3 regions of the Streptomyces sp. NPDC086835 genome follow, and region 2 is predicted to be linked to each of the others. Evidence: riboswitches for the same ligand, from Rfam matches in the RefSeq annotation. Region 2 holds a riboswitch; each other region holds the start of a gene.
What was found. A riboswitch is a leader RNA that binds a small molecule or an ion and turns the genes downstream of it on or off. The one in region 2 is predicted to bind thiamine pyrophosphate.
Positions count from the first base shown of each region.

Region 1: linked by a shared signal. The riboswitch ahead of thiC (phosphomethylpyrimidine synthase ThiC) and the one ahead of ACIPJI_RS34425 (thiamine ABC transporter substrate-binding protein) in region 2 are both predicted to bind thiamine pyrophosphate.
Region 3: linked by a shared signal. The riboswitch ahead of thiO (glycine oxidase ThiO) and the one ahead of ACIPJI_RS34425 (thiamine ABC transporter substrate-binding protein) in region 2 are both predicted to bind thiamine pyrophosphate.

Region 1 is NZ_JBIVAU010000010.1:159,803-169,913, reverse strand. It holds gene ACIPJI_RS28650 (helix-turn-helix domain-containing protein) at 1-398, shown strand, start outside; gene ACIPJI_RS28645 (SsgA family sporulation/cell division regulator) at 533-967, shown strand; gene ACIPJI_RS28640 (YibE/F family protein) at 997-2,331, opposite strand; TPP riboswitch at 2,403-2,535, shown strand; gene thiC (phosphomethylpyrimidine synthase ThiC) at 2,528-4,321, shown strand; gene ACIPJI_RS28630 (hypothetical protein) at 4,419-5,249, opposite strand; gene ACIPJI_RS28625 (metallophosphoesterase) at 5,395-6,492, opposite strand; gene ACIPJI_RS28620 (LacI family DNA-binding transcriptional regulator) at 6,674-7,786, opposite strand; gene hisC (histidinol-phosphate transaminase) at 8,189-9,268, shown strand; gene ACIPJI_RS28610 (cytochrome ubiquinol oxidase subunit I) at 9,520-10,111, shown strand, end outside.
Region 2 is NZ_JBIVAU010000017.1:13,333-23,443, reverse strand. It holds gene ACIPJI_RS34430 (ABC transporter permease) at 1-1,609, opposite strand, end outside; gene ACIPJI_RS34425 (thiamine ABC transporter substrate-binding protein) at 1,648-2,748, opposite strand; TPP riboswitch at 2,744-2,865, opposite strand; gene rlmN (23S rRNA (adenine(2503)-C(2))-methyltransferase RlmN) at 2,929-4,035, opposite strand; gene ACIPJI_RS34415 (contact-dependent growth inhibition system immunity protein) at 4,165-4,590, shown strand; gene ACIPJI_RS34410 (phosphatidate cytidylyltransferase) at 4,654-5,802, opposite strand; gene frr (ribosome recycling factor) at 5,802-6,359, opposite strand; gene pyrH (UMP kinase) at 6,489-7,253, opposite strand; gene tsf (translation elongation factor Ts) at 7,415-8,251, opposite strand; gene rpsB (30S ribosomal protein S2) at 8,356-9,276, opposite strand; gene ACIPJI_RS34385 (peptidoglycan DD-metalloendopeptidase family protein) at 9,534-10,111, shown strand, end outside.
Region 3 is NZ_JBIVAU010000001.1:1,053,346-1,063,456, forward strand. It holds gene pknB (Stk1 family PASTA domain-containing Ser/Thr kinase) at 1-1,888, opposite strand, end outside; gene ACIPJI_RS04895 (thiazole synthase) at 2,159-2,953, opposite strand; gene thiS (sulfur carrier protein ThiS) at 2,960-3,250, opposite strand; gene thiO (glycine oxidase ThiO) at 3,247-4,410, opposite strand; TPP riboswitch at 4,408-4,520, opposite strand; gene ACIPJI_RS04910 (hypothetical protein) at 4,572-4,913, shown strand; gene ACIPJI_RS04915 (NAD(P)/FAD-dependent oxidoreductase) at 5,044-6,225, shown strand; gene ACIPJI_RS04920 (Rv2175c family DNA-binding protein) at 6,270-6,635, shown strand; gene thiE (thiamine phosphate synthase) at 6,720-7,370, shown strand; gene metF (methylenetetrahydrofolate reductase [NAD(P)H]) at 7,482-8,399, shown strand; gene ACIPJI_RS04935 (hypothetical protein) at 8,451-9,320, shown strand; gene ACIPJI_RS04940 (phytoene desaturase family protein) at 9,358-10,111, opposite strand, start outside.

The DNA of each region.
Region 1 (10,111 bases), on a different contig from region 2:
CCTACGCCCCCGCAGTGCCCGAGTGGGCCGACTTCCGGGAGACCGGACACGCACACGCGCTGGGCCAGTGCCTGCTCGGACAGCTCGACGAATCGTCACGCCGCGACCACCTGAGCCGCCATCCCGTGCAACCCGTGACGCCGTACACGGTGCGTGACGGGCGCACGATGCTCGAGCGGCTCGCCGCGCGAGGATCCATGGAGCCGGTCGTGGAACGGGAGGAATATGCAATCGGCACGGTCTGTGCCGCCATTCCGATCACTGTTGGTTGCCAAGCCGCAACGATGGCCATTTCTCTTCCGTTGGACCAGGAGGCCAGGCTGCTTCCGGCAGTTGAGCAGTTGCGCACCGGAATCGGTGGGCTGTTGGGGTCACTTGCCTTCTCTATCAGTATCTGAAATATCACTCCTTGTGATCTGCTAGGCCTTCGACCACGATGGCGTCAAGAGGGTCCAGGGGATTGTTCCTGGCCGTTTTCTTCTGCTTTGTCAGTGCGGTTTCATTCATTGCTTCATCTGCTGCGGGGTATGTGATGCGCGAGTCGGTCCAGGCCGAGGTTCTGATGAGGTTCCTCGTCTCCGAGGAACTCTCCTTCCGGATTCCGGTGGGACTGGATTACGAGACAGGAGATCCGTACGCGGTGCGGATGACCTTCCACCTGCCCGGTGACGCGCCTGTGACCTGGGCATTCGGGCGGGAGCTGCTGCTCGACGGGATCAATGGGCCGAGCGGCGACGGTGATGTGCACATCGCGCCCGTCGGACCGGAAAGCCTGTCGGACGTCATCATCAGGCTTCGCGTCGGCGCGGATTCCGCACTGTTCAGGGCGGGAGCGGCGCCGCTGGTCGCCTTCCTCGACCGCACGGACAAGCTGCTGCCGATGGGGCAAGAGCTCACGCTCGGTGACTTCGAGGTCAGCCTGGAGGAGGCGCTCGGCCGCATCCTCGCCGAGGAGAACGCCGGCTGAAGCGCCTGCCCCGCCGCCTCACCCTCCGCTCACGCCTTGCGTCGCCGCCCCCTCCCGGTCCGCGCCGGCGCCCCGTTCGGGTTGCCCGGTCCCGCCCGACCGGGGCGGTCCGCGGAGACCACCAGGGTGGCGAGGGCGGTCGTCACCGGCACCGACGCGACCAGGCCGATCGACCCCACCAGCGTCCGTACGATCTCCTCGGCCACCAACTCGCTGTTGGCGACGGTGCCCACGCTGGACTGCGCGATGGAGAAGAGGAGCAGCAGCGGCAGCGCGGCACCCGCGTAGGCGAGCACCAGTGTGTTGACGACGGACGCGATGTGGTCGCGGCCGATGCGGATGGCCGAGCGGTAGAGCGCCCGGGGCCCCATGTCGGGGTCGGCCTGATGCAGCTCCCACACGGCCGAGGTCTGCGTCACCGTCACGTCGTCCAGAACGCCGAGCGAGCCGATGATGACTCCGGCCAGCAGCAGACCGCTCATGTCGATCTCCGGATAAAGGCCGTGGATCAGACCGGTGTTGTCGTCGGTGTTCCCACTGAGACTGGCCCAGTCGATGAACAGTGAGCCGAGCAGACCGATCAGCAGCAAGGAGATCAGTGTGCCGAGCACCGCGACGGAGGTCCGCGCGGTCACCCCGTGGCACATGTAGAGCGCGATCAGCATGATGGCGCTCGCCCCGACCACGGCCACGACCAGGGGATTGGACCCCTGCAGGATCGCGGGCAGGATGAAGAGCGTCAGCAGGGCGAACGAGGCGGCGAGCGAGATCAGGGCCATCACGCCCCGCATCCGGCCGACGAGCACCACGACGAGTGCGAAGATCCCGGCCAGCACCGCCATGGGGAGTCCCCGGTCGACGTCCGTCACCGAGTACTGGAGATCGCGGGGCGCGTCCGGGGCGTACGCGACGACCACACCCTGCCCTTCCTCCAACTGCCGCGGTGCGTCAGGCTGGACGATCTCGACGAAGGTACGGCCCTTGTCCTTGCCCGTGGTCACTTCGACGGTCGCCCTGGCGCACTGGCCCTGCTGCGAGTTGACGGCCTCGCGACCCTCCGGCGTGGAGGTGTCGCCGGTCGGTGGGACCTGGGCGGCGTTGACGTCCTTGCAGTCGACCCACTCGAGAGAGACCACCTTGCCCTCTTCGGTCTGCCGGTCGAAGCCGACACCGGTGCGCTCATGGCCGGGTGCGCCCCCCGGCCACAGCACGGCGAGGCCGACGAGGACGGCTGTCGCGAAGGGGATGAGCACGGCGGCGATGACCTTGCGAAGGTGCTTGGAGACTGGCGCGGCGGGCCCATGACTGTGCACATGACTGTGGGCCTGGCCGTGCGGTTCTGGGGGCTGCGGCGATGAGGTCACGGACCGATCATCGCAAGAGCAGGAGGGGCCCTCTGTTCAGCGCGCCAGATATGACGCTAGCGTGGTGGCACCTTTGCACACGCGGGAGCTCGGAGCACCGGGCTGAGAGGGCGCTGACCTTCGTACATCCGTACGGGACAGCTGCGCCGACCGCCGAACCTGTTACCGGGTAATGCCGGCGTAGGGAGTAGGTCTCATGACCGTATCGGACGCACGCACGCCTGCCTCGAACCAGAACGACGAGGCCGGGAAGTCCATCGGCTGGCACAAGGGATACGTCGAGGGTTCCCGCCCCGACCTCCGTGTGCCGGTCCGCAAGGTGCACCTCACCAACGGCAAGGACGTGACGCTGTACGACACGTCCGGCCCGTACACCGACCCGAACGTCGAGACCGATGTACGCCGCGGCCTGCCGCCGCTGCGGGAGAACTGGATCATCGGTCGCGGCGACACCGAGGAGTACGCGGGGCGGCCCGTCAGGCCCGAGGACGACGGGATCAAGCACACGTCCCCGCGCGGGGGGCTGCGCAACCTCGACGCGGTCTTTCCCGGCCGCCCGCGCCAGCCCCGCCGCGGACGTGACGGCCAGGCGGTCACCCAGCTCGCGTACGCCCGCCGCGGCGAGATCACGCCGGAGATGGAGTACGTCGCCATCCGCGAGAACGTCTCCCCCGAGGTGGTGCGGGAGGAGATCGCGGCCGGCCGGGCCGTCCTGCCGGCGAACGTCAACCACCCGGAGATCGAGCCGATGATCATCGGCAAGCGGTTCCTGGTGAAGGTCAACGCCAACATCGGCAACTCCGCGGTCACCTCCTCCATCGAGGAGGAGGTGGAGAAGATGACCTGGGCGACCCGCTGGGGCGCCGACACGGTCATGGACCTGTCCACGGGGCGCAACATCCACACCACCCGCGAGTGGGTGCTGCGCAACTCCCCCGTGCCGATCGGCACCGTGCCGCTGTACCAGGCACTGGAGAAGGTCGACGGCAAGGCCGAGGAGCTGACCTGGGACGTCTACAAGGACACCGTCATCGAACAGGCCGAGCAGGGCGTCGACTACATGACGGTCCACGCGGGGGTGCTGCTGCGCTACGTGCCGTTGACGGCGCGCCGCAAGACCGGCATCGTCTCGCGCGGCGGTTCGATCATGGCAGCGTGGTGCCTCGCGCACCACAAGGAGTCCTTCCTCTACGAGCACTTCGAGGAGCTGTGCGAGATCCTTGCCGCGTACGACGTCACGTACTCCCTCGGTGACGGCCTGCGGCCCGGCTCGATCGCGGACGCCAACGACGAAGCGCAGTTCGCCGAGTTGAAAACGCTCGGGGAGCTCAACTCGATCGCCAAGCGTTTCAATGTGCAGACGATGATCGAAGGCCCCGGTCACGTCCCGATGCACAAGATCAAGGAGAACATCGACCTTCAGCAGGAGATCTGCGAGGAGGCCCCGTTCTACACCCTCGGCCCGCTCACCACCGATGTGGCCCCTGCCTACGACCACATCACCTCCGGCATCGGAGCGGCCATGATCGCTTGGTGGGGCACGGCCATGCTCTGCTACGTGACGCCCAAGGAGCACCTCGGCCTTCCGGACCGTGACGACGTGAAGACCGGCGTCATCACCTACAAGATCGCCGCGCACGCGGCGGACCTCGCCAAGGGGCATCCGGGGGCCCAGGAGTGGGACGACGCGCTGTCCGACGCGCGCTTCGAGTTCCGGTGGGAGGACCAGTTCAATCTGGCCCTCGACCCGGACACGGCCCGGGAGTTCCACGACGAGACGCTGCCGGCCGAGCCGGCGAAGACCGCGCACTTCTGCTCGATGTGCGGTCCGAAGTTCTGCTCGATGAAGATCTCCCAGGACATCAGGCGCAAGCACGGCGGCGATCTCGGAGACGGGGGCGCCCTCGCGGAGGCCGAAGCCGGCATGGCGGAGAAGTCACGGGAGTTCGCTGCGGCGGGCAACCGGGTGTATCTGCCGATCGCGGACTGACCCGCGGGCGCACCGACGGGTGAGGGGGCAGGCCGGCGCCGAGGCGTCGGCCCGTGCCCTCCACCCGGCCCGTGCCTCCACCTGCCCCGGCCGCTGATCACTCCGGCCGGTGTTCCGGACCGCCGAAGTCGGGGCTGGTGAAGTCCGGGCTGGTGAAGGTCGGCCGCTGCCCGGCGGTCGACCCCTCCGCGGGGCTGGAGAACTCCGGCCCGCTGAACCCGATCTTGGGGATCCGGCTGACCGGCCGCGGTGGTGCGGTGGACGCCGGATCGGCGCTCGGGTCGGCGAGGGCGGCCCGCAGGAAGGGCAGGATTCCGCGCTCCAGGAGGGCGTGGCGCCACGCGTCCTTCGCTCTGGACACCTCGTCCGGCAGCTCTCCGGCGGGCACCTGTTCCGCCACCTGGGCGGCGCCGTTGCGCAGGGCGGTCAGGAGCAGCCCCACCGCGGCGACCAGGATGGCGGCCGCCGTGAGGGCGCCGAAGAACCACCCGGCCGTCAGCAGGGCGTCGGCGAACGACGGCGTGGGGCTGAGCATCTTCAGGATGTAGCCGACGAGCAGGAAGATCGCCGCGGCGGTCCCGGCGAGGACGGGGGCGAGCACCGCGATGACGGCGGCGAAGCCGGCGCCGCCGCCCTCCGCGCTCTGCCCGACGGTCGGGGACAGCACGGAGCCGTTTACCGAGGCGGCCGCCGTGGACGTGCGCATCTCCCGGCGCACTTTCACATAGTGCTCGTACTCGGCGGCGGCCGAGGCGGCTATCAGGGCCGTCGCGTTGAGCGCCATGGTGCGCAGCTGCTCGGCGTTGAGGCGCAGGCCCACGGCGGCGAGGTCAGGGCGTTCATGGGCGTTGCGCAGTGCTTCGTCGAGGACCCGCTGGTACTCGGCGCGGTCCTCGTTCAGCAGGTGCGGAGCGCTTTTCATGTGCATCCCCCGATGCTCCGTAGGGCCGGACGGCCCGTATGACGGGCGGTCGAGCGAAAACGGAGGAGAGTCTGCTACGGATAGGCCGATGGTAGAGCGGTTACGGCACAGGGTGACAGGGGGTTTCCGTAAATCGCCTGCCGCAGTCGGCTCAGTCCGTCAGGGGGAGTTGCTGGACAAGAAGCTTTCCGGCCATGGTCACGCCGCCGTCCATGGCGATGGCGAGCCCGTCCGCGTAGACGTGCGGGCCCTCGACCACAGGGCGGTCACCGTCCTCGCCGTCCTCGGTGCCCACCTCGCCCAACAGATACGGGATGGGGCTGTGACCATGGACGATGCGCCGGCCGCCATAGGCGGAGAGCAGCTCCCGCACCGCCTGCGGGCCGCCCTCGTCGCGGAAGGCGAAGCGCTTGGTGAACTTGCGGAACAGGTCCCAGCATTCGTCCGCGTCGCCCCGGGTGAGGACCGCGTGCACGGTGTCGTTGACGTCCGCGATGGTGGACCCGTAGTCGAGGTACGCGGTCGTGTCGGAGTGCAGCAGGAGGTGGCTGTCCTCCTCGACGATCGCGTCGAGCCTGGCCATCCACTGCAGGTGGACCTCCTGCAGCCGGTCCATGTCCGTCTTCTGGCCGCCGTTGAGGAGCCACGCGGCCTGGAAGGTGGCGGTGCCGGCACCGGAGTTGACGGGCGTGTCCCCGAAGCGTTTGGCGCCGATCAGCAGCAGTTCGTGGTTGCCCATCAGGGCCTTGCAGTAGCCGCCTGCGGCGGCGGCCTCCGCGGAAAGGCGCATGACCAGGTCGATGACGCCGATCCCGTCGGGACCGCGGTCGGTGAAGTCGCCGAGGAACCACAGCCGAGCGTTGCCCGCAGCCCAGTGTCCTTCGGCGTCGATGAGGCCCTTCGCCGCCAGGGCGGCGACGAGCTCGTCGATGTAACCGTGGACGTCGCCGACGACGTAGAGCGGGCCCCGTCCGTCGGGAGCGGGCGCCTCGTCCGGATCGACATGGATCTGGACGGTGTCGCCCGGGCCGCCGCGGCCGATGACGGGGAGGTCGCGCGCGGTGGGGGTGTAGCCCTCCGGCGGCTCGCCCTCGGGGAAGGCGTTACCAGGATGGCCCGAATGGCTCGGGTCCGCTGTGTGTGACTGCACGGGAACCTGCGCGTACGGCGGTACGCGGAAATCGCGCAACGTCGCCGTCCGGACCACGGGTCCTTGACCGGCCCCCTGAGTCATCGACCCCTCCACCACCGTCGCGCCGCCGTTCACCTCTCGGCCCAACCTGGTCGGGGTGGTCCGCGGTGTCGTTCGCCCATCATAGGAATGAGGCAGGCGGTGTGTGACGCACCAGGGGTGGTGAAATCCTGTCGCACCCCTGGTTCGCCGGTCGTTTCGTCCCAATTGGGAAGGTCCAGTCCTTTGTGGGGACGGTTCAGTTCTTCGAGGGAGACCGTGGTGCGCTCACGGTTGTCCGCGGAGGACGGCGCTGCGACGAGGTCCTGACGATCAGTTCGGTCGGTATCACCTGCTCGACCGGCCGGTCCTCGTCGATTCCCTCGATCGCGTCGATCAGCAACTGGACGACCGCCGTGCCGATTCTGCGCGGCTTGAGCGAGAGCGTGGTGATGGGGGGCTCCGTGGTGGCGTACACGGTCGACTCGCTGCAGCACACGAGGAGCAGGTCGTCGGGGACGCGCAGGCCGTACCTGCGGGCGGCGGCCAGCAGATCGGTGCCGTTGGGGTCGAAGAGCCCGTACACGGCGTCGGGCCGGTCCGGCCGGGCGAGCAGCCGGTCGGCGGCGACGGCGCCGGCGCACGGGTCGTGCGCGGGGTAGGACTCGTAGACGGGGTCCTGGCCGACGCGTTCGCACCAGTTGAGGTAGGCGGTGGTGGACAGCCGGGTGTACGTGTCGGTGGTGGTGCCGGTGAGCAGGCCGATGCGGCGGGCCCCGGCGGCGGCGAGATGGTCGAGCAGATCGAGTACGGCGGCTTCGTGGTCGTTGTCCACCCAGGCGGTGACCGGGAGGGTGCCTGCGGGGCGGCCGTCGGAGACGACGGGCAGTCCTTGGCGTACCAGCTCCGTGACGACCGGGTCATGGTCGGAGGGGTCGATGACGATGGTGCCGTCGAGGGCGACGTTCGACCAGACGTCGTGTCGTGAGGTGGCGGGCAGAATGACGAGTGCGTAGCCGCGGGCGAGCGCGGCCGAGGTCGCGGCCCTGGCCATCTCGGCGAAGTACGCGAACTCCGTGAAGGTGAAAGGTTCATCCCCGTATGTCGTCACGGTCAGGCCGATTAAGCCCGACTTTCCGGTACGGAGGGTTCGGGCGGCGGCGGAGGGGCGGTAGCCCAGCCGGTCTGCGACCTCGCGGACATGTCGGCGGGTGGCGTCCGGGAGCCTGCCCTTGCCGTTGAGGGCGTCGGAGACAGTCGTGATGGAGACCCCGGCCGCGGCGGCCACGTCCCTGATGCCTGCCCGGCCTTGCCTACCGCTCCGGCGGGATGTGTCCGTCCGGCTCACCTGATGCTTCCCTGCTGCTGTCATGGCGAGCCGATAGTAGGGCTCGCGCAGGTGGTAGGGCCGGTCGCATATGCACGCGTTGACAGGCACGTTTCTGCATGATCATTTAGGTCTGACTCCCTTGGAAAATAGGGGAGTTGGCCATCGGTGCAATGGAGTGTCGGGTGCCGGGCCGCTGGGGCCTGGCGAAGGCTCCATGTCTCGAAGAGGTCTCAACTCATCACTACGGGGGATGCGCGCCACGGCGCGAGCCACCGGCGCGCGCCAAGGCCGCGGGCGCTCCCTCCGGATCGGGCCCCCCGGAAGGCCTTCCCGTGGGTTCGTGAGGTTCCGCGCCTCCGGCCATTCGCAGCAGAGGGGAATCCTCATAAGGTGAGCAGTATTGGTTGAGTACCGATGTGCACGGACGGTCGAGGAGGACCTGCGGTGAGCGAGACGAGCCCCAAGCTGCGCGCCGAGCTGGACGGCATCCCCACATACAAGCCGGGCAAGCCCGCGGCGGCCGGCGGCCCGGTCGCCTACAAGCTGTCCTCCAACGAGAACCCGTATCCCCCGCTGCCCGGCGTGATGGAGAGCGCGATCGCCGCGGCGCAGAACTTCAACCGCTACCCCGACATGGCCTGCACCGGGCTGATGAACGAGCTCGCGGACCGCTTCGCGGTGCCGGTGACCCACCTGGCGACGGGCACCGGCTCCGTCGGTGTGGCGCAGTCACTGCTGCAGTCCACCTCCGGACCCGGCGACGAAGTGATCTACGCCTGGCGCTCCTTCGAGGCGTACCCGATCATCACGCAGATCAGCGGAGCGACGTCCGTGCAGGTCCCGCTGACCGAGGGGGAGGTGCACGACCTCGACGCCATGGCCGAGGCGATCACCGAGCGCACCCGCCTCATCTTCGTCTGCAACCCGAACAACCCGACCGGCACCGTCGTGCGGCGTGCGGAGCTGGAGCGGTTCCTGGACCGGGTGCCCTCGGACGTACTGGTGGTGCTCGACGAGGCGTACCGGGAGTTCATCCGCGACGCCGACGTCCCCGACGGCCTCGAGATCTACCGTGACCGGCCGAACGTCGCGGTGCTGCGCACCTTCTCCAAGGCATACGGGCTGGCGGGGCTGCGGGTCGGCTTCGCGGTGGCCCATGAGCCGGTGGCCGCGGCACTGCGCAAGACGGCGGTCCCCTTCGGGGTCAGTCAGCTCGCGCAGGACGCGGCGGTCGCCTCGCTCCGCGCCGAGGACGAGCTGCTGGGCCGGGTCGGCAGTCTGGTCACGGAGCGGGCCCGGGTGTACCACGCCCTGGTCGAGCAGGGCTGGACGGTTCCCGAGACGCAGGCGAACTTCGTCTGGATGCGCCTCGGCGATCGCACGCTCGATTTCGCCGCCGCGTGCGAGAAGGCCGGCGTGGTCGTCCGGCCGTTCGCGGGCGAGGGTGTGCGCGTGACCATCGGCGAGTGCGAGGCGAACGATGTGTTTCTGCACACGGCCGAGATGTTCGGCAAGGATGCCTGACGGCCGGCCGCCCGGCGCCCCTGGCGGGCGACAGGCGGTCTGACCAGGGGAAATCTTCCGGCCCCCGCGAGTGCTCTGCTCGCGGGGGTTCTGCGTGCAAGAGGCACCCCCGGTCAAAGCGTCCGAATGGCTGTGCGCAATAATGCTTGTGAATGTGAACGCGTTCACAAGCGCGTCCCGGTTCCTCCCGGAATCAGCCGAGGGAGGGGGACGGCTGCCGCTGTGACCACGGCGACGTAAGGAGAGACGACGTGGACCTCGCTCTGGCGCCAGAGACCTTGGCGCGATGGCAGTTCGGCATCACCACCGTCTACCACTTCCTGTTCGTCCCCCTCACGATCTCGCTCGCGGCACTCACCGCCGGCCTGCAGACCGCATGGGTGCGGACGGGTAACGAGAAGTACCTCAGGGCCACCAAGTTCTGGGGAAAGCTCTTCCTGATCAACATCGCCATGGGCGTCGTCACGGGCATCGTCCAGGAGTTCCAGTTCGGGATGAACTGGTCCGACTACTCGCGCTTCGTCGGTGATGTCTTCGGCGCCCCACTCGCCTTCGAAGCGCTGATCGCCTTCTTCTTCGAGTCCACGTTCATCGGGCTGTGGATCTTCGGCTGGGACAAGCTGCCGCAGAAGATCCACCTGGCCTGCATCTGGATGGTCTCGCTCGGCACGGTCCTCTCCGCCTACTTCATCCTGGCGGCCAACTCGTGGATGCAGCACCCGGTCGGCTACCGGATCAACGAGGAGCGCGGACGGGCCGAGCTCACCGACTTCTGGCTGGTCCTGACCCAGAACACCGCGCTCACCCAGTTCTTCCACACCATGACGGCGGCCTTCCTCGTCG
Region 2 (10,111 bases):
CCTCGGTGGTGGACTCGGTACGGATGCGTTCGAGCAGCAGCAGCGCCACCGCGCACACCACCATCAAGATGGTGCTCAGTGCCATGGCCTGCCCGTAGTTGAGCTCCCCGGGCCGTCCCAGCAGCCGTGCGACGGCCACGGGCAGCGTCGGGTTGTCGGGCCGGGCGATGAAGACGGTCGCGCCGAACTCGCCGAGGGAGACGGCGAACGCGAAACCGGCGGCCACCGCCAGCGCCCTGCGCACCAGCGGCAGATCGACCTCCCGCCATGCCCGCAGCGGGGAGGCGCCGAGGACCGCGGCCGCCTCCCGCAGGCGTTCGTCCACGGCGCGCAGCACGGGCAGCATCGTGCGCACGACGAAGGGCACGCCGACCAGCGCCTGGGCGAGGGGCACGAGGATCCACGAGGCCCGCAGGTCCAGCGGCGGTTCGTCGAGGGTGATGAGGAAGCCGAAGCCGACGGTCACGGCGGAGACGCCGAGCGGCAGCATGAGCAGTGCGTCGAAGCCCCGGACGAGCCTGCCCGCCCGGCGGGTGAGAGCGGCGGCGGCGAGACCGCCGACGGCGACAGAGATGGCGGTCGCGGCCAGGGCGTAGCGGAGGGAGTTCCACACGGCGTCGATCGGCGGCACGAGGAACGCTCCGCCGGAGGGGTCCACGGTGCCGAGTTCCCGGTAGTAGCCGAACCCGTAGCCGGCCGGGGTGTCGAAGGAGCGCTCGACCAGCACCGCGAGCGGCACCAGGAGCAGCACCACCACCGTGGTCAGGACGCCGCCGAGCAGCAGCCACTGAACAGTGCCGCGCGGCCGTCGCGCGGTGCGCGACGGATCGACGAGCCGCAGCGCGCTCTCCCGCCGCCGCACCGTCCAGGCGTGCACGGCCAGGACCGCGCCGACCGCCAGGAACTGCACCAGCGTCAGCACGGCCGCCGTCGGCAGGTCCAGGAACTCGGCGGTCTGCCGGTAGATCTCCACCTCGAGGGTGGAGAAGGCGGGGCCGCCGAGGATCTGCACGACACCGAAGGAGGTGAAGGTGAAGAGGAAGACCATGAGGGCGGCCGCGGCGAGCGAGGGCACCAGCGCGGGCAGCGTCACCCGCCGCCAGGCGGCGAAGCGCCCCGCGCCCAGCACCCGGGCCGCTTCCTCCTGGCGGGGGTCGAGCTGCGACCACAGGCCGCCGACGGTGCGTACGACGACGGCGTAGTTGAAGAAGACGTGCGCGAGGAGGATCGCCCACACCGTGGTGTCCAGCCGGATCCCCCACAGCTCGTCGACGAGTCCGCCGCGCCCCAGCAGCGCCAGGAACGCCGTACCGACGACGACGGTCGGCAGCACGAACGGCACGGTGACCACCGCGCGCAGCAGCCGCTTCCCGGGAAAGTCGAGCCGGGCGAACACGTACGCGCCGGGCAGCGCGATCAGCAGGGTCAACGCCGTGGACGCCAGCGCCTGCCAGGTGGTGAACCACAGGACCTCGCGGATGTCCGGCCGGCCGAGCACCTCGCCGAACCGGCCGAACTGCCAGGCCCCCTCGGCGTGGAGGCCGCGTCCGACGATCGCCGCGACGGGGTAGGCGAAGAAAAGCGCGAAGAACGCGACCGGACCGGCCATCAGGCCGAGCCGGGCCGCGTTCCCCCGCAGGGACCTGCCTACTTCACGACGAGCGAGGACCACGACCGGACCCACTGCTCACGGTTCTTCGCGATGGTGTCCGCGGCGACGGTCTCGGGCTTCTCGACCACCGCGCCGTGCTCGGTGAACAGCTCGGGCAGCTTCGCGTCCTTGACCACCGGGTTGACGAACATGTTGAGCGGCATGTCCTCCTGGAACTTCTTGCTGATCATGAAGTCCAGCAGCGCCTTGCCGCCCGCCTCGTTCTTCGCGCCCGTCAGCAGGCCCGCGAACTCGATCTGCCGGAAGCAGGTGCCGGTGGCCACGCCGGTGGGCGCCTCCGCCGGCTGCGGGTCGGAGTAGAGGACCTCGACCGGCGGGCTGGAGGCGTACGAGACGACGAGCGGGCGGTCGGCCTTGGCCTTCTTGCCGCCGGCGGAGCCGGAGAACTCCTCGTTGTACGCCTGCTCCCAGCCGTCGACGACCTTGACGCCGTTGTCCTTGAGCTTGGTCCAGTAGCCCTGCCAGCCCGACTCGCCGTACTCGCCGATGCTGCCGAGGAGGAACCCGAGGCCGGGCGAGGAGGTGGCGGCGTTCTCGACGACCAGCATGTTCTTGTACTCGGGCTTCGCGAGGTCGGCGAAGGTCCGCGGCGGCGCGAGCTTCTTGTCGGCGAAGAACTTCTTGTCGTAGTTGACGCAGATGTCGCCGGTGTCCACGGGCGTCACGCGGTGCTTGCCTGCGTCGAGCTGGACCTCCTGCGCGACCTGGTCGAGGCCCTTGGCCTCGTACGGCGTGAAGAGGTCGTTGTCGAGGGCGCGGGACAGCAGGGTGTTGTCCACACCGAAGAAGACGTCGCCCTGCGGGGAGCCCTTGGTGAGGATCTCCTTGTTGAGCGCGGTGCCCGCGTCGCCGCTCTTGAGCACCTTGACCGTGTATCCGGTCTGCGCGGTGAACTCCTTCAGCACGGCGTCGGACGCCGCGAAGGAATCATGGCTGACGAGCGTCACGGTCTTCGGGCCGCTCGCCCCGCCGGACGGGTCCTTGTCCTTGGACTCCCCGCCGCACGCCGCGAGTACGCAGACGCCGAGGGCGCCGACGAGTGCCGTACGGACGGCACGCCGAAGCTGGCTGTTCATGATGCTGCTGACTCCCTACGCCGGTATGACCCGGATCAGGTCCGAGGGTCTGCGGCCCGTGGCCGTGAAGGCCTCGCCGCACTCTCAGCGCTGTGGTGCGCTCCCCTGTCGGAATGTTTCGTTGTTCATTTGTGCGAATGCACAGGGCACAGTATCAGCCACGGCCGACGGCCCCGCGGGTCACCGCTCCTGCGCAGCCAGCTGCCCGCAGGCTCCGTCGATCTCCTGACCGCGGGTGTCCCGGACGGTGACGGGCACACCGTGGGCGGCGATGGCCTCCACGAACGCCTTCTCGTCCTCGGGGCGCGAGGCCGTCCACTTCGAACCGGGCGTCGGGTTGAGCGGGATCAGGTTCACATGGACCCGCTTGCCCTTCAGCAGCCGGCCGAGGAGGTCACCGCGCCAGGCCTGGTCGTTGATGTCGCGGATCAGCGCGTACTCGATCGAGATCCGGCGGCCCGACTTCTCTGCGTACTCCCACGCGGCGTCGAGGACCTCGCGGACCTTCCAGCGCGTGTTGACCGGGACCAGGGTGTCGCGCAGTTCGTCGTCGGGGGCGTGCAGCGACACCGCGAGACGGCACTTGAAACCCTCGTCCGCGAAGCGGAGCATCGCCGGCACCAGGCCGACGGTCGAGACCGTGATCCCGCGCTGCGAGAGACCGAGGCCGTCCGGCTCGGGGTCGGTGAGACGCCGGACGGCTCCGACGACCCTCTTGTAGTTGGCGAGCGGCTCGCCCATGCCCATGAAGACGATGTTGGACAGCCGGGCCGGCCCTCCGGGCACCTCGCCGTCGCGCAGGGCGCGCATTCCGTCGACGATCTGGTGCACGATCTCGGCGGTCGACAGGTTCCGGTCGAGACCGGCCTGCCCGGTGGCGCAGAACGGGCAGTTCATGCCGCACCCGGCCTGCGACGAGATGCACATGGTGACCCGGTCGGGGTAGCGCATCAGCACCGACTCGACCAGCGTGCCGTCGTGCAGACGCCACAGCGTCTTGCGGGTGGTGTCGTCGTCGCACGAGATGTGCCGCACTACGGACATCAGATCCGGCAGCAGCTCGGTGGCGAGCTTCTCCCGTGCGGCCGCCGGGATGTCGGTCCACTGGGCGGGGTCGTGCGCGTACCGCGCGAAGTAGTGCTGGGACAGCTGCTTGGCGCGGAACGGCTTCTCGCCGATCGCGGCGACGGCGTCCTTGCGCTCGGCGGGCGTGAGGTCGGCGAGGTGCCGCGGGGGCTTCTTGGCTCCGCGGGGCGCGACGAAGGTGAGTTCTCCTGGCTTGGGCATGGTGAATCCAGTGTCGCAGACCCCGGCCGGTGACCCTGCGGCCGATGATTCGACGGGTGGTCGTCGCAGGTGGTCGTCGGTCACACCCGTGATGCGAAGGGACGCCGGTCGAGGGTCGAGAATGACCCCATGGACCCTCTGCTGCATCTCGACCGCACGCTCGACGACCTGGATCCGCCCCGCTGGACGCCTCCTGCCGCCGACGCGACCCACCTGGTCCGGAAGGTGCACGGGCTGCGGCGCGTCCCGCTGGGCCGACTCGCTCCGGCGGATCTGCACACGCTCGTCTCGCAGCAGGTGGCCCTGCCTTACGTTCTTCCGCTCGTGGTGCGCCTGCTGCTCGAGGAGCCGCTGCTGGACGCGTACTACTACGAGGGAGACCTGCTGCTCGCCGCCGTCGAGGCCCCGGCCTCCGCCTGGGACCTGCTGCCGGACCTCGCCGACCGGCTGCGCACCGTGATCACGACACTGCCTCAGACGGCGGTCGCCGACCTGCCTCGCGGCGCCGCCGAGGAGCTCGCCCGCTTCGCGGCGCGGCCGGGGTCACCTCGCTGACCTGACGAAGAGGGCCCGCCGTCCTGGTGGACGACGGGCCCTCACACACACAGATCCAACGGGTCAGCCCGACCCTACGAAGACCACCAGCAGCAGCCACACCACCGGCGCCGTCGGCAACAGCGAGTCGAGGCGGTCCATGATGCCGCCGTGTCCGGGAAGCAGCGTGCCCATGTCCTTGATGCCGAGGTCGCGCTTGATCATCGACTCGCCGAGGTCGCCCAGCGTGGCGCTGACGGCGACCGCGAGGCCGAGGAGGAGGCCCTGCCACCACGCCCCGTCGTCGATGAGGAACTGCATGCACAGCGCCCCCGCGGCCATCGCGAACGAGACCGCGCCGAGGAGCCCTTCGCGGGTCTTGCCGGGGCTGATGCGCGGCGCGAGCTTGTGCTTGCCGAAGCGCCAGCCCACCGCGTACGCGCCGGTGTCGCTGACCACGGTGAGCAGCAGGAAGGTGAGCACCCGCTCCGGACCGTCGTCCGCCGTCAGCATCAGCGCGACGAAGGTCGCCAGGAAGGGGACGTAGAAGGCGGCGAACACGCCGGCCGTGACGTCCCTCAGATAGCCCTCCGGCCGCTCCGTCATGCGCCAGACGAGCACCGCGAGCGCCGTGAGCGCCATCGCCACCCATGCGCCCTCCGCCCCGCGGACGTAGCCGGCGACGACCATCGCCGCGCCGCCCACCGCGAGGGGGACGAGCGGAGCCTTGATCTGCTTGCGCTCCTCGAGACGGGAGGTCAGCTCCCACAGACCGACGACGACGGCGACGGCGATCACCCCGACGAAGACGGCCTTGACGAGGAACAGGGAGACGACGATCACCGCGCCGAGCCCGACGCCGACCCCTATCGCCGCGCGCAGGTCCCGGCCGGCCCGCTTCTTCTGCGGCGGTCCGGGCCGGGCTGAGGGCTGCGGAGTGGGATCGCCCGACGGCGGCGGGGTGGGCATGGGCTCCTGCGGCATCTCGTCGCGGAACAGGGGGCCGCCCGGCCGAGCGGCCCCCTGGTCACGGTCCTCGCGGTGTTCGCCGCCGCTGTGGTCCTCGGCGTCTCTACCTGCGTCGGGAAGGTCCGGCACGATGGGCATGGGGCGAGTCTGCTGCGCGTCGTGCCCATCGTATACGGGACCCACCGGGAGGGGCCCCTGGTCGGGCGGTGGCCATGCTCCGGCGTATCCGGCGCCGTGCGGGGCCCCCCAGGAAGAGTCGTTCATCAGACCTCGAGCAGCTCGGCTTCCTTGTGCTTGAGCAGCTCGTCCACCTGCGCGACGTACTTCGCGGTGGTGTCGTCGAGCTCCTTCTCCGCACGGCGGCCCTCGTCCTCGCCGACCTCGCCGTCCTTGATCAGCTTGTCGATCGTCTCCTTGGCCTTGCGGCGCACGGAGCGGATCGAGATCTTGGCGTCCTCCGCCTTGGTCTTGGCGACCTTGATGTACTCCTTGCGGCGGTCCTGGGTGAGCTCCGGGAACACCACACGGATGATGTTGCCGTCGTTGCTCGGGTTGACGCCCAGGTCGGAGTCGCGGATCGCCTGCTCGATGTTGCGCAGAGCGGTCTTGTCGAACGGCGTGACGACGGCCATCCGCGGCTCGGGAACCGAGAACGAGGCCAGCTGGTTGATCGGGGTCAGGGCACCGTAGTAGTCCGCCACGATCTTGTTGAACATCGCCGGGTGCGCACGTCCGGTGCGGATCGCGGCGAAGTCATCCTTGGCGACCAGGACGGCCTTCTCCATCTTCTCCTCGGCCTCGAGGAGGGTCTCTTCGATCACCACTTGCTCCTGCGTGTCTTGAGGTTGGCCCGGCTCGTACCGCTGGGCCGGCGGGACCTGCGTCGCGTATTGCCTGCACGGTGTCCGACCGGCAGGACTTTGTCCATCCCTCGAGGGAGGGCCCCCGGATCAGGCTCGGGTGCCCCGGTCGCTCACGAGCGTGCCGATCTTCTCACCCTTGACGGCCCGGGCGATATTGCCCTCGGCGAGGAGCTCGAAGACGAGGATCGGCAGGGCGTTGTCACGGCAGAGCGTGATCGCCGTGGCGTCGGCGACCTTGAGGTTGCGCGACAGCACCTCGCCGTACTCCAGAGCGTCGAACTTGACCGCGTCCGCATTGGTCTTGGGGTCGGAGTCGTAGACCCCGTCGACACCGTTCTTGCCCATGAGGAGCGCTTCCGCGTCGATCTCGAGGGCCCGCTGGGCAGCGGTGGTGTCGGTGGAGAAGTAGGGCATGCCCATACCGGCGCCGAAGATGACCACGCGGCCCTTCTCCAGGTGGCGCACGGCGCGCAGCGGGATGTACGGCTCCGCGACCTGGCCCATCGTGATGGCGGTCTGGACACGCGAGTCGATGCCTTCCTTCTCCAGGAAGTCCTGGAGGGCGAGGCAGTTCATGACCGTGCCGAGCATGCCCATGTAGTCGGAGCGGGCCCGGTCCATGCCGCGCTGCTGGAGCTCGGCCCCGCGGAAGAAGTTGCCTCCGCCGATGACGACCGCGATCTCTGCCCCGTCGCGTACGACCGCGGCGATCTCGCGGGCGATTGCGTGTACGACGTCGGGGTCGACGCCCAGACCCCCTCCTCCGGCGAAGGCCTCGCCGGACAGCTTCAGCATGAAGCGTCCGGACTTCTTGCCGTGGTTGTCGTCGCTTTGTGCGGCGCCCTGATTCATGGAGATCTCCTCGTGCACATGCGAAGAAGGCCATTGCCAGTGGGTCCTTGCGGTTTCCCGTACGGCAATGGCCTCCTCGTCAGATCTGCGATCGTCCGGCGCGAACACCGACGACGACTGCTTCAGACCCTACCGGGGTCCGGTGTCCGTAGCGTACGGACTCAGATGCCGACCTTGATGCGCGTGAAGCGCTTCAGGGCGACACCGGCCTCGTCCAGAATCTGCTGGACGGACTTCTTGTTGTCGAGCGCGTACGGCTGGCCGAGGAGGGTGGCCTCCTTGAAGAAGCCGTTGACGCGACCCTCGACGATCTTCGGGAGCGCGGCCTCCGGCTTGCCCTCGGCGCGGGTGGTCTCCTCGGCGACGCGGCGCTCGGCCTCGACGACCTCGGCCGGGACGTCCTCGCGGGAGAGGTACTTCGGCGCGAAGGCGGCGATGTGCTGCGCGACGCCCTTGGCGAGCTCGGCGTTCGGCTTGTCCAGCTCGACCAGGACACCGATCTGCGGGGGCAGGTCAGGCATGGTGCGGTGCATGTAGGCGGCGACGTACGCGCCGGAGAACTGCGCGAAGCGGTCCAGGACGATCTTCTCGCCGAGGTTGGCGTTGGCCTCGTCGACGTACGCCTGCACGGTCTTGCCGGGCTCGATCTCGGAGGCGAGCAGCGCCTCGAGGTCGGCCGGGGAGGTCTTGGCGACGTGCGCGGCGAGCGCGCCGGCGACGGCCTGGAACTTGTCACCCTTGGCGACGAAGTCCGTCTCGCACTTCAGCTCGACGAGGACACCGGAGGTGTTGTCCTCGGCGATGAGGGAGACGACGGCGCCGTTCTCGGCGGAGCGGCCCTCGCGCTTGGCGACGCCCTTCTGGCCCTTGATGCGCAGGGCCTCGACGGCCTTGTCGACGTTGCCCTCGGCCTCGTCCAGCGCCTTCTTGCAGTCCATCATGCCGGCGCCGGTGAGCTCGCGGAGCTTCTTGACGTCAGCGGCGGTGTAGTTCGCCATGTCCTTGAATCTCTCTCGAAGTCGAAAGTCGAAGATCTACGGGTGATCGGCGGGGCCGGTGCCCACTGGCACCGTCCCCGCCGTCAACAACCGAACCTGTGAGGTCAGGCCTGCTCGGCGTCCGCCGGCTTCTCCGCCTCGGCGGCCGGAGCCTCCGCAGCGTCGGCGGCCGGAGCCTCGGCGGCCGGGGCCTCGGCAGCGTCCTCGGCCGGCTTGGCCTCGGCAGCGTCCTCGGAGTCAGCCTTCTTCTCGCCCTCGAGGAGGTCCCGCTCCCACTCGGCGAGCGGCTCGCCAGCGGCCTTCTCGCCCGGCTTGGAGTCGCCGGTGGCGACGCCGGAGCGGGCGATGAGGCCCTCGGCGACGGCGTCGGCGATCACGCGGGTGAGCAGGGTGACGGAGCGGATCGCGTCGTCGTTGCCCGGGATCTTGTAGTCGACCTCGTCGGGGTCGCAGTTGGTGTCGAGGATCGCGACGACCGGGATGTGGAGCTTGCGCGCCTCACCGACGGCGATGTGCTCCTTCTTGGTGTCGACGATCCAGACGGCGCTGGGCACCTTCTGCATCTCGCGGATACCACCAAGGGTCTTCTCCAGCTTGGCCTTCTCACGCGAGAGGACCAGGAGCTCCTTCTTGGTGAGGCCGGAGGCGGCCACGTCCTCGAAGTCGATCTGCTCGAGCTCCTTGAGGCGCTGCAGACGCTTGTAGACGGTGGAGAAGTTGGTGAGCATGCCACCCAGCCAGCGCTGGTTGACGTACGGCATGCCGACGCGCGTCGCCTGCTCGGCGATGGCCTCCTGGGCCTGCTTCTTGGTGCCCACGAACATGATGGAGCCGCCGTGCGCGACGGTCTCCTTGACGAACTCGTAGGCGCGGTCGATGTACGACAGCGACTGGAGCAGGTCGATGATGTAGATGCCGTTGCGCTCCGTGAAGATGAATCGCTTCATCTTCGGGTTCCAACGACGGGTCTGGTGACCGAAGTGGACGCCGCTCTCCAGCAGCTCCCGCATCGTGACGACGGCCATGGCCGTATCTCCTTGGGTTCTCGGTTATGTCCTGACGCCCCGACGCGCCGTGCCACAAGGGACCGAGGAGCGCGGCCACCGACCGATGAGGGTCTGGTGGCGGGGCGTGCGAAGTCGACCCGGTGACCCGGATCGCCAGAAGAAGTGTACGGGACCGCGGACGCACCGGGTGACGGCGCTCTCCACAACGGACCGGTTGTCCACAGATCCTGACCATGATCAGCGGGGGCAGCGGCTTCCGAGGCACGGTTCCGCCCATGAACTGTGCGTCTCCAGCGTCCCTGATCTGCCGGATCTCCGCCGTGCCGGTGCTCGTCGCGCTGGCCGTGGCGGGCTGCCTGACACCGGCCGCGCCCGTCCCGGCCCGTGCGGGGCCGGTGGTCACGGCCGGCGCCCCGGAGCTTCGTGCCGGCACCGGCACCGGCCCTTCGCCGCGCGAGCTCGACCCGCGCCTCGTCACGGTCGGTGCGCCGGGCACCGGTGGCCGCACGTCGTTCGCGCGGGACGCCTCGCCGCCCGGCACCCCGGCAGGACCTGCGGTCGGCGGTGACGGCCTGACCGCGGACGCCGGGCAAGGGCGCGCGGCGCCGGTCCCGGACGCGTCACGGGCCGCCGGCATCGGGGACGGCGTGACCGCAAAGGTGCCGGAGCCGGACGCGTCACGCGGCTGGCCGGTCGGTGCGCCACGGCCGCTCGTCGTCCGGGGGTGGGAGCCGCCCTCGTCCCCTTACGGCCCGGGACACCGCGGCGTGGACCTGGCCGCGGCCGCCGGCACGCCCGTGCGGGCGGCGGCGTCCGGCACGGTCTCCTTCGCCGGATCCGTCGCCGGCCGGGG
Region 3 (10,111 bases), on a different contig from region 2:
CGGACTGGCTCTCGACCTCGTCACCGAGGAACGGGAAGTTCTTCTCGACCTTCACCACGAAGCCGGCTTCCTCCAGCTCGGCGGTGGCGTCGTCCACCTTGTCACCGACCACGTCCGGCACCTCCGCCATCCGCGGGCCCTTGGAGACCGTCAGCGTGACCGTGTCGCCACGGGCCAGCCTGGCCCCCTCGGCGGCCGACTGCCGGGCGACGGAACCGGCCTCCTGCTCGGAGTGGATCCGCTCCTCGGCGACCTTCACCTTCAGACCGGCTTCCTCGAGTTCGGCCGTCGCGTCCTCGACGGAGTCACCCGTCACATCGGGCATGTCGATCGGCGCACCCTTGCTGACGACGATCGACACGGCGGTGTCGGGGCTCCGTCCGCTGCCGGCGGCCGGGTCGGTGCGGACCACCGAACCCTGCGCGACGCTCTCGTCGAACTCCCTGGTCACCACGCCCGGCGCCAGTCCCACCTTGCGCAGCTCGCGCTCAGCCTCCGCCAGCGGCCTGCCGGACAGGTCGGGGACCTTAACGATCTCCGGACCGCGGGAGACGGTGATCGTCACGGAGCCGTTGCCCCGTATCCGCTCGTTCGTGCCCGGGTCGCTCTTGATGACGGTGCCACGGGCCACCGTCTCGCTGAAGTCGTGGCGGACGGTCTTCAGGTCCAGGCCCGCCTTGTCGAGCGCCTCCCGGGCCTGCTGCTCGCTCTTGCCGATCAGCGGCGGGACACGGGTGAACTGGCCCGAGTTGATGTACCAGACACCCGCACCCACACCGATCACGGTGATCACCGCGAGCAGCAGGGCGAACAGACCGCGGCGCGACAACGGCAGGCTCCGGCCGGCCGGACGCAGCGGCTCGGGCTCCGGCCGCTCAGGAGGCGGCAGGATCAGCCGGGCCGTGTGGTGCACCCCGGGCTCCGCGCCGGCCGGCGCCCGCAGGATGACGTCCGTACGGTCCTCGTCGGAGGCGTCACCGTCCGCTCCGCCCTCCGCCGGTTCCCCGGTGCGGGCGCGCGGCGGGACCGCGTCCAGCTGCTCGGCGCCGAGCGCCGCCCGCGCCTCACGCGCCTGGGCCAGCAGGGCCACCGCGTCGTGCGGGCGGACCTCGGGATTGCGGGCCGTCGCGCTCGCCACCAGCTCGTCCAGCTCGACGGCGAGCCCCGGGAAGAGCGCGGAAGGCGCCGGGACGTCCGCGTTCAGATGCTGGAACAGCACCTGGGCCGGAGTGTCGCCGGCGTGCGGCTTGGCGCCCGTCAGCATCTCGTAGAGGACGACGCCGCAGGCGTACACATCGGCGCGGGTGTCGGCCGTGCCGTACTCGATCTGCTCCGGTGCGAGATAGGAGACGGTGCCGAGCACCGTGCCCGAGGTGTTGGTCACGGAACCGACCGCGCGCACCAGACCGAAGTCGGCGACCTTGACCCGGCCGTCGTCCCCTATGAGCACGTTCTCCGGCTTCATGTCCCGGTGCACGAACCCGGCCCGGTGCGCGGCGCCGAGCGCGGCCAGCACGGGCTCCAGGATGTCGAGCGCGGCCCGCGGCTGGAGCGCGCCGCGCTCACGCAGGACGTCACGGAGGGTGCAGCCCTCCACGTACTCCATCGCCAGGTACACGTACGCGCCCTGAGCGCCCTGGTCGAAGACCCCGACCACGTTCGGGTGCGCCAGCCGTGCGACGGACTTCGCCTCGCGGATGAACCGCTCCACGAACGTGACGTCCGTGGCGAGATCCGGATGCATCACCTTGAGAGCGAGCACCCGGTCGAGCCGGGTGTCGACGGCCCGGTAGACCGTGGCCATGCCGCCGACGGCGATGCGCGCATCGACGCGGTAGCGGCCGTCGAGCACCTGCCCGACGAGAGGGTCCTGGAGGGTCGTATCCACGCGGCGATTCTACGAGCCGGGGAGACGGGGTCCGACGGGCCGGACCGGGACGGGGCGGGACTGCAGCCGAGCTGTGACGCGGTGGTGGCGGGGGCGTGGCCGCCGCAGGGGGTGTTCCGGGGGCTCTGCCCCGGGCCCCCGCGCGAAGCGCGGTACGGGCCTGGCGGGCCCCCAAGCGGCGGAGCCGCACATCGGTACAGCGCGAAGGGGCGGGCAGGGGAACAGGCCCGCCGCAGGCGACACGCACCCGCACCCCCGGAACCCGCCCCCTCAGAACGCCGGTCGCTCCGGGTCGAGCGCCCCCCGCCCCTCGTGCGGCGAGGACGCCATCGCGAAGTGGCGTCGCGGGATCCGGCCCGCGCGGAACGCCAGCCGGCCCGCCTCCACCGCGTGGCGCATCGCCTCCGCCATCAGGACCGGCTCCTGCGCCCGCGTCACCGCCGACGCCAGCATCACCGCCGCGCATCCGAGCTCCATCGCCAGCGCGGCGTCCGACGCCGTGCCGGCGCCCGCGTCCAGGATGACGGGGACGTCCGCCTGCTCGACGATCAGCTGGAAGTTGTGCGGGTTGCGGATGCCGAGCCCGGAGCCGATCGGCGAGCCGAGCGGCATGATCGCCGCGCAGCCCACGTCCTGGAGCTTTCGCGCGAGCACCGGGTCGTCGTTCGTGTACGGCAGCACGGTGAAGCCGTCGTCGACGAGTGCCTCCGCCGCGTCGAGCAGCTCCACGCCGTCCGGCAGCAGTGTCCGCTCGTCCGCGACGACCTCGAGCTTGATCCAGTCGGTGCCGAGGGCCTCCCGGGCCAGGCGGGCGGTGAGCACCGCCTCGCCGGCGGTGAAGCAGCCGGCGGTGTTCGGCAGGACCTGGATGCCGAGCCGGTCCAGGACGGACAGCACGGACCCCTGGACCGTCGGGTCGAGGCGCCGCATCGCGACGGTCGTCAGTTCCGTGCCGCTCGCGACGAGCGACCGCTCGAGCACCTCGAGGCTGGGCGCCCCGCCCGTGCCCATGATCAGACGGGAGTCGAAGGTGGTCCCTCCGAGAGTGAAACGGTCGTCGGCCATGGCCGTTCAGCCTCCCTGCACTGCGGTGAGAATCTCGACGCGGTCCCCGTCACCGAGCCGCGTGGCGGCCCATTCGCCCCGCGGGACGACCGCCTCGTTGACGGCGGCGGCGACGCCGGAGGGCGCGGCGGAGAGAGCTGTGACGACCACGTCCAGCGTGGTGCCGGCCGCGACGTGGCGGGCCTCGCCGTTGACGAGGACGCGGATCGGATCGCCGACGGCGGCCGGGGCGACGACGGGGGCAGCGGCAGGGGCGGCGACAGCGGTGTCGGCGCTGTCGTTGACGGAGGTGTTCATGCGGGCTGCTCCTGAAGGACGGACGAGAAGCGGCGTGGGGAGAAGGGCCGTGCCACTTCGGGCAGTTCACCGGTCGTCAGCGCGTCGGCCAGCACATCGCCGGTGACGGGCGTCAGCAGCACGCCGTTGCGGTAGTGCCCGGTGGCCAGCAGCAGTCCGAGCAGTTCGGTGGGGCCCAGCAGCGGCGCGTTGTCGGGGGAGCCGGGGCGCAGTCCCGCCCGGGTCTCGGTGAGGGGCAGTTCCGTGATCCCGGGCACCAGCTCGTGCGCGTCGCGCAGCAGCTCGTACACCCCGCCCGCGGTGACCGTCGTGTCCCAGCCGAGCTCCTCGCTGGTCGCGCCCACCACCAGCTCGCCGTCCTCGCGTGGCACGAGGTAGACATGGCTGCCGCGGACCACGGCGCGCACCGTGCGGGACAGGAACGGCGCGTAGGGGCGTGGCACGGTCAGCCGCAGGACCTGGCCCTTCACCGGGCGTACGGGCGGGAGCACGTCCTTCGGTACGCCCTCCAGCCGTCCGCTCATGCTGCCGCCGGCCAGGACGACCTGTCCCGCGGTGACTTCGGAGCCGTCGGCGAGCACCGCCCCGGTCGCCCGGTCGCCCGTCACGAGCAGCCGCTCCGCCCAGCTGCGGCGGAAGTCGACCCCGGCCCGCTCGCAGGCGGTGATCAGGGCCGCGGCCAGCCGGCGGGGGTCGACCTGGTGGTCGCCGTCGACCCGCAGCCCGCCACGGACGCCGGGGGCGAGCATCGGCTCGAGGCGGCGGCATTCGCGGCCGGTGAGCCACTCGGACGAGAGCCCCGACCGGTGCTGGAGGGCGTGCAGTTCACGCAGATGCGCCCGGTCGTCGGCGTCGAGGGCGACGGCGAGCGTGCCGCAGGAGCGGTAGCCCACCCGCCCGCCGGACGTCTCCTCCAGCTCGGCGACGAAGTCCGGATAGCGGTGCGCGGATTCGAGGTTGAGGCCGAGCAGCGTCTGCTCGCCGTAGTGCAGTTCGGTGACGGCGGCCAGCATCCCGGCGGCGACCTGCGCCGCCCCGCCGCCCGGTTCCGGATCGGCGACGGCGACCCGTAGGCCCCGCTGCGCGGTGCGCCAGGCCGTGACCAGGCCGATGATCCCGCCCCCGATGACGAGGACGTCTGGGCTCGGTGTACGAGACATGGGCGTCCAGCCCCTCCCTTCGCCGGCATGACCCGGATCAGGTTCGTACGGTCGGAGGCCGTCCAGCCTCCCTCTCAGCCCGGTGCGTCCGGGCTCCCGCGAGTGCCTTACGGTGGCCACCCTAACCGCACGACCCGACGCGTTGTAAGGGAGCCGCAGCAGTGGCGAAGTCGCTCGACGGACTTGTTCTCTCCCCGGTCGCCGACCAGGCCCCGGGCCAGGTCGGCACCCGGACCCGGTTCACGTACCACGAGGAGCAGGGCAGGATCTGGGCCGAGTACGAAGGCGGCGACGTGGTCCGCGGCCACCTGGTGGGCACCAGGGACGGCGACCGGCTGGACTTCCGCTATGTGCAGCTCAAGACGGACGGCGGGACCTCGTCCGGCCACTGCCTCTCCACGGTCGTGGACCTGCCGGACGGCCGGGTGCGGCTTGAGGAGAGCTGGCAGTGGGAGTCCCAGGAGGGCAGCGGGACGAGCGTCGTGGAGGAGCAGGCTTCCTGACCACGCGCCTCCTGACCCCCAGTCAGGTACGTATGGTGTGCGGGTGGACGAACGGCAGCATCAGACGCGGGCGGACGAAGGGCAGCGGACGGCGGCGGCGCGGCGGCGCGTGGTGATCGTCGGCGCCGGCATGGCCGGTGTGCAGACCGCGGTCGCCCTTCGCGAGCAGGGATTCACCGGCACGGTCACCCTGATCGGCGCGGAGCCGCACCAGCCGTACGACAGGCCGCCACTGTCCAAGGCGATCCTGCTCGGCAAGGCGGAGGACTCCGCCTTCGACATCGACTTCGAGGCGCTCGGCGTGGAACTGCGCCTGGGCCTCGAGGTGACCCGGGTGCGGACCGACGCGCACGAGGTCGACACCGTGTCCGGCCCGGTCCCGTACGACGTGCTGGTCCTGGCCACCGGCGCCGAGCCGGTCACCCTGCCCGGCGCCGTCGGCGTCCCCGGTGTCCATCTGCTGCGCACGCTCGACGACGCCGCCCGGCTGCGGCCGCTGCTCGCCGAGCAGCACGACATCGTCGTGGTCGGCGCCGGCTGGATCGGCGCCGAGTTCGCGACCGCCGCGCGCCGGGCGGGGTGCCGCGTCACCGTCGTCGAGGCCGCGGGCCGCCCGCTCGCCGGGACCATGCCCGCCGAGGTCGCCGCCCCGATGGCCGCCTGGTACGAGCAGCACGGGGCCGAACTGATCACCGGCGCCAGGGTGGAAGCCGTCGAGCCGGGAGCCGTCGTCCTGGCCGGAGGGCGCAGGATCCCGGCCGGCGCCGTGGTCGTCGGTATCGGCGCGCGCCCCGCCACCGCCCTGCTCGCGGGCTCCGGCATCGAACTCGGCCCGGACGGCGCGGTGGTCGCCGACCGGTATCTGCGTGCGTCAGCGCCCGACGTGTACGCCGTCGGGGACTGCGCCTCCTACCCGTCCGGCCGTTACGGCGAGCGGCTGCTCGTCCACCACTGGGACAACGCGCTCCAGGGGCCGGGCACGGTCGCGGCGAACATCGTCGGCGACCAGGAGCCGGAGCCGCGGACCCCCGAGGTGTACGACCCGGTGCCGTACTTCTGGTCCGAGCAGTTCGGCCGCTTCGTCCAGTACGCGGGCCACCACGGCGCCGCCGACACGCTGCTGTGGCGCGGCAGTCCGGCGGAGGACACATGGTCGGTGCTGTGGCTGCGCGAGGGTGCGCTGGTTGCCCTGCTGACGGTGGGCAGGCCCCGTGATCTGGCACAGGGCCGCAAGCTGATCGTGTCCGGGACCGAGCTGGACCCGGCGAGGGCGGCCGACCCTTCCGTACCTCTGAAGGCGGCGGCACGGTAGGTCCTGGCTACCGACTGTCGGTCCTGGATGGCAGGCTTGTCCCCGTGACCGAGATTGACGCAAAGATCGATGCCCTCGTCCCCGCCTGGCTCTACCTGCCGGACATCGCGGAAATGCTCGATGTCGAGGTGACGCGCGTGCGGCAGCTGGTCAAGGACGGCCAGCTGATCGCCGTGCGCCGCGGTGAGAACAGGGCGCTCCAGGTGCCTGCCGCCTTCATCGACGGCAACAAGGTGGTCAAGGGCCTCTCCGGGACCCTGACCCTGCTGAGGGACGACGGCTTCACCGACGAAGAGATGCTCGAGTGGCTCTTCACCCCCGACCCGACCCTGCCGGGCACGCCTGCCCAGGCGCTCAGCGAGAATCGCGGCACGGAGGTGAAGCGCCGGGCCCAGGCGCTCGCCGTCTGAACCGACGGAAACCATCATCGCCGGCGGATGCACGGCCCGGGCCGCCCGGCCCGTGCGTCCGCCGCCCAACGGGGGGATCGCCTCATGTCCACGGCTCACGCGCTGCTGTCCGACGCCCGGCTCTATCTGTGCACGGACGCCCGTAAGCGGCAGGGCGACCTGCCCGAGTTCCTCGACGCCGTGCTGGCGTCCGGCGTGGACATCGTGCAGCTGCGCGACAAGGGCATGGAGGCCGCGGAGGAGCTGGAGCACCTCCAGGTCTTCGCCGACGCCTGCCGCCGGCACGGCAAGCTCCTCGCAGTGAACGACCGCGCCGACGTGGCTCACGCCATCGGCGCCGACGTGCTGCACCTGGGCCAGGGCGACCTGCCGGTGCCGGCCGCCCGCGCGATCCTCGGGGACGGCGTGCTGATCGGCCGCTCGACGCACAGCGAGTCCGAGGCGGCCGCCGCTGCCGTCGAGCCCGGCGTGGACTACTTCTGCACGGGCCCCTGCTGGCCCACTCCCACCAAGCCCGGGCGGCACGCCCCCGGCCTCGGCCTGGTGCGGTACACGGCGGGGCTGGCCGGTGACCGGCCGTGGTTCGCGATCGGCGGGATCGACGCCGCCAATCTGGACGAGGTGCTGGACGCGGGTGCGCGCAGGGTCGTCGTCGTACGGGCGATCACCGAGGCCGGCGATCCGGCCGGGGCCGCCGCTGACCTGGCGAAGCGGGTCAGGGAGCGGACCGCTTGACGGTGACGTTGATCGTCCATCTCTGTCCAAGGAGTGGACAAGACACCGGCAAAACAGACATATTTCCCTGATTCGGTTCGAGGATCCCCTCGGTCTGGCTAACCTGCCCGTATGGCCCTCGGTACTGCTTCCACCAGAACGGATCGCGCACGCACGGTGCGCGACATGCTTGCGACGGGCAGGACGTCGTACTCGTTCGAGTTCTGGGCGCCCAAGACGGAAAAGGGCGAGCGGAACCTGTGGAACGCGCTGCGCAGGGTCGAGGCGGTCGCCCCGAACTTCGTCTCCGTGACCTACGGCGCCGGCGGCTCCACCCGCGCCGGCACGGTCAAGGCCACGCAGGAGATCGCCGCCGACACCACCCTCACGCCGGTCGCGCACCTCACCGCGGTCAACCACTCCGTCGCCGAGCTGCGCAACATGATCGGCCAGTACGCCGACGCCGGCATCCGCAACATCCTCGCCGTCCGCGGCGACCCGCCCGGCGACCCGATGGGCGAGTGGGTCGAGCACCCGGAGGGCGTGCGCTACGCGGCCGACCTGGTCCGGCTCATCAAGGAGTCCGGCGACTTCTGCGTGGGCGTCGCGGCCTTCCCCGAGATGCACCCCCGCTCGAAGGACTGGGACGAGGACACCCGGCACTTCGTGGACAAGTGCCGAGCCGGCGCCGACTACGCGATCACGCAGATGTTCTTCGTGCCCGAGGACTATTTGCGGCTTCGTGACCGGGTCTCCGCGGCAGGTTGCGAAACCCCGATCATTCCCGAGATCATGCCCGTCACCAGCGTCAAGCAGATCGAACGCTTCGCCACGCTCAGCAACGCGCACTTCCCGGCCGAGCTGAAAGAGCGCATCCTCGCGGCCAAGGACGATCCGGCCGCTGTACGCTCCATTGGCATCGAGTTCGCGACGGAGTTCTGCGCGAGGCTGCTCGCCGAGGGTGTCCCGGGGCTGCACTTCATTACGCTCAACAACTCCACCGCGACGCTCGAAATCTACGAGAATCTCGGACTGCACGAGCAGTCGTGACCGGTCGTACCCGCCCCGCCCCGGGGCGGCGGCCGCAGGAGAGGGGCGGACATGGGCTGGACGGTCCTCTATATCGCGTTCGGCATCGTCGCGCTGTGGCTGCTCGGTGAGGTGCTGCTGCAGTACAAGGCACGGCTGCGCTGGCGGCTGCTCGCGTTCGGCGGCTTCCTGGGCGTCGTGATAGGCGTGCTGCTGCCGTCCGTGGTGGTGATCGCCCTCGGCGCCATGGCGTTCGCGGTCGGCCAGACGTATGTGACCCTCTCCTTCCGGCGCGGTTTCTCCACCGGCTGGGCACTCGGCGGCAGCCCCGGCGTGAGCAGGCGGCGCCGGTCCGGCGCGGACCGGGAAGCGACGAGGGAGCCCACGCTCGAGGTCACCGACCTCTCGTACGACTCGGCCGAGCAGGCCTACGACATGGCCGGCCCGGCGGCGGACGCCACGGGCCCCGCCGTCTACGAGCCGCAGCCGCTGCCCGACGACACCGGCCAGTACGGCGTCTACACCGAAGAGGCGTACGCCGCCCGGCCCGACGCGGAGCAGGCGGGTACCCGCGACGAGAGCTACGCCGCACAGGGCTCGGGCTACGGCGCCTACAACGCGTACGACGACCACGGCTACGCGCAGCCGCAGCCGGCGGAAGCGGCGACGTACGCCGGCCAGTACGACTACGGCACCGACAGCCGGCAGTACGCCACGTACTCCGACCCCTATGTGGGCGGCCAGCAGTACAGCACCTACGACACGTACGGTGGCGGCTACGGCGACCAGCAGCAGTACGCCGGCTACGGGCAGCAGGAGGGCTACAGCGAGACCCCGCCCGGCGGCGTGTGGGTGCCGCAGCAGCGTGAGGGCGATCAGCAGGAGCAGCCCCCCGCGTACTACGACAACGGGTACAACGACCAGCAGCAGTACCGCTACTGAGCTTCGACGGCGGCCGCCGGGCTTCGGCCGCGGCCGCTCACCGGGAGCCGCGGAAGCCCGCGCCCTCCACGATCAGCCCTGCCACCAGCGCACCCGACATGCCCGAGTGCGCCAGCCCGCCCCCGGGATGTGCCCAGCCGCCGGCGAGATACAGGCCCTCCAAGGGGCACGTGTTCATCGCCGGCAGGAACGCCCCCGACGACCCGGCGAGCGCCGGGGCGGGGACCGCGGCCGAAGCCGTGTCTCGGCGGGTGTCCTCCGGAGTGCGCACCACGCGCCACAGGATCCGCTCACGCAGCCCGGGGACAGCGGCCTGGGCCGCCGCCACCATCCTGTCGGCGGCCCCCTCCGCGATCTCCGCCCATCCCTGCCCGCCGGCCGGCTCGGCCGGCACCGTGGACGTCAGCGTGACCGTCTCGTGGTCGTCGTCCGGCCGAAGCAGCGGGTCGTCGGGCCGCATCACGACCACGGTGGGCCGCGGGCCGGTCCGCCCGGCGCGGATCGCGTCCCACTCCGCCGCCGGGTCCGGGGCGTGCACCACGGTGCGGTGCACGGTGCCGGCCTGCCGGCCACCGCGCAGCGCGAGGTGGACGGTCAGCCGGCCGGTGCCCCTCCGCGGCCGCGCCTGCGGTCGTTCGTCGGGACGGGCCCACGTCACGATGCGGTTCTCGAACAGCGACGGCACCGGGGCCCCGGAGACCACCATGTCCGCCTCCACCGGCCCGCCCCGGTCCAGTTCCAGGCCGGCGGCGCGGCCGTCCTTCTCCAGCACGCCCGTCACGGCGGTACCG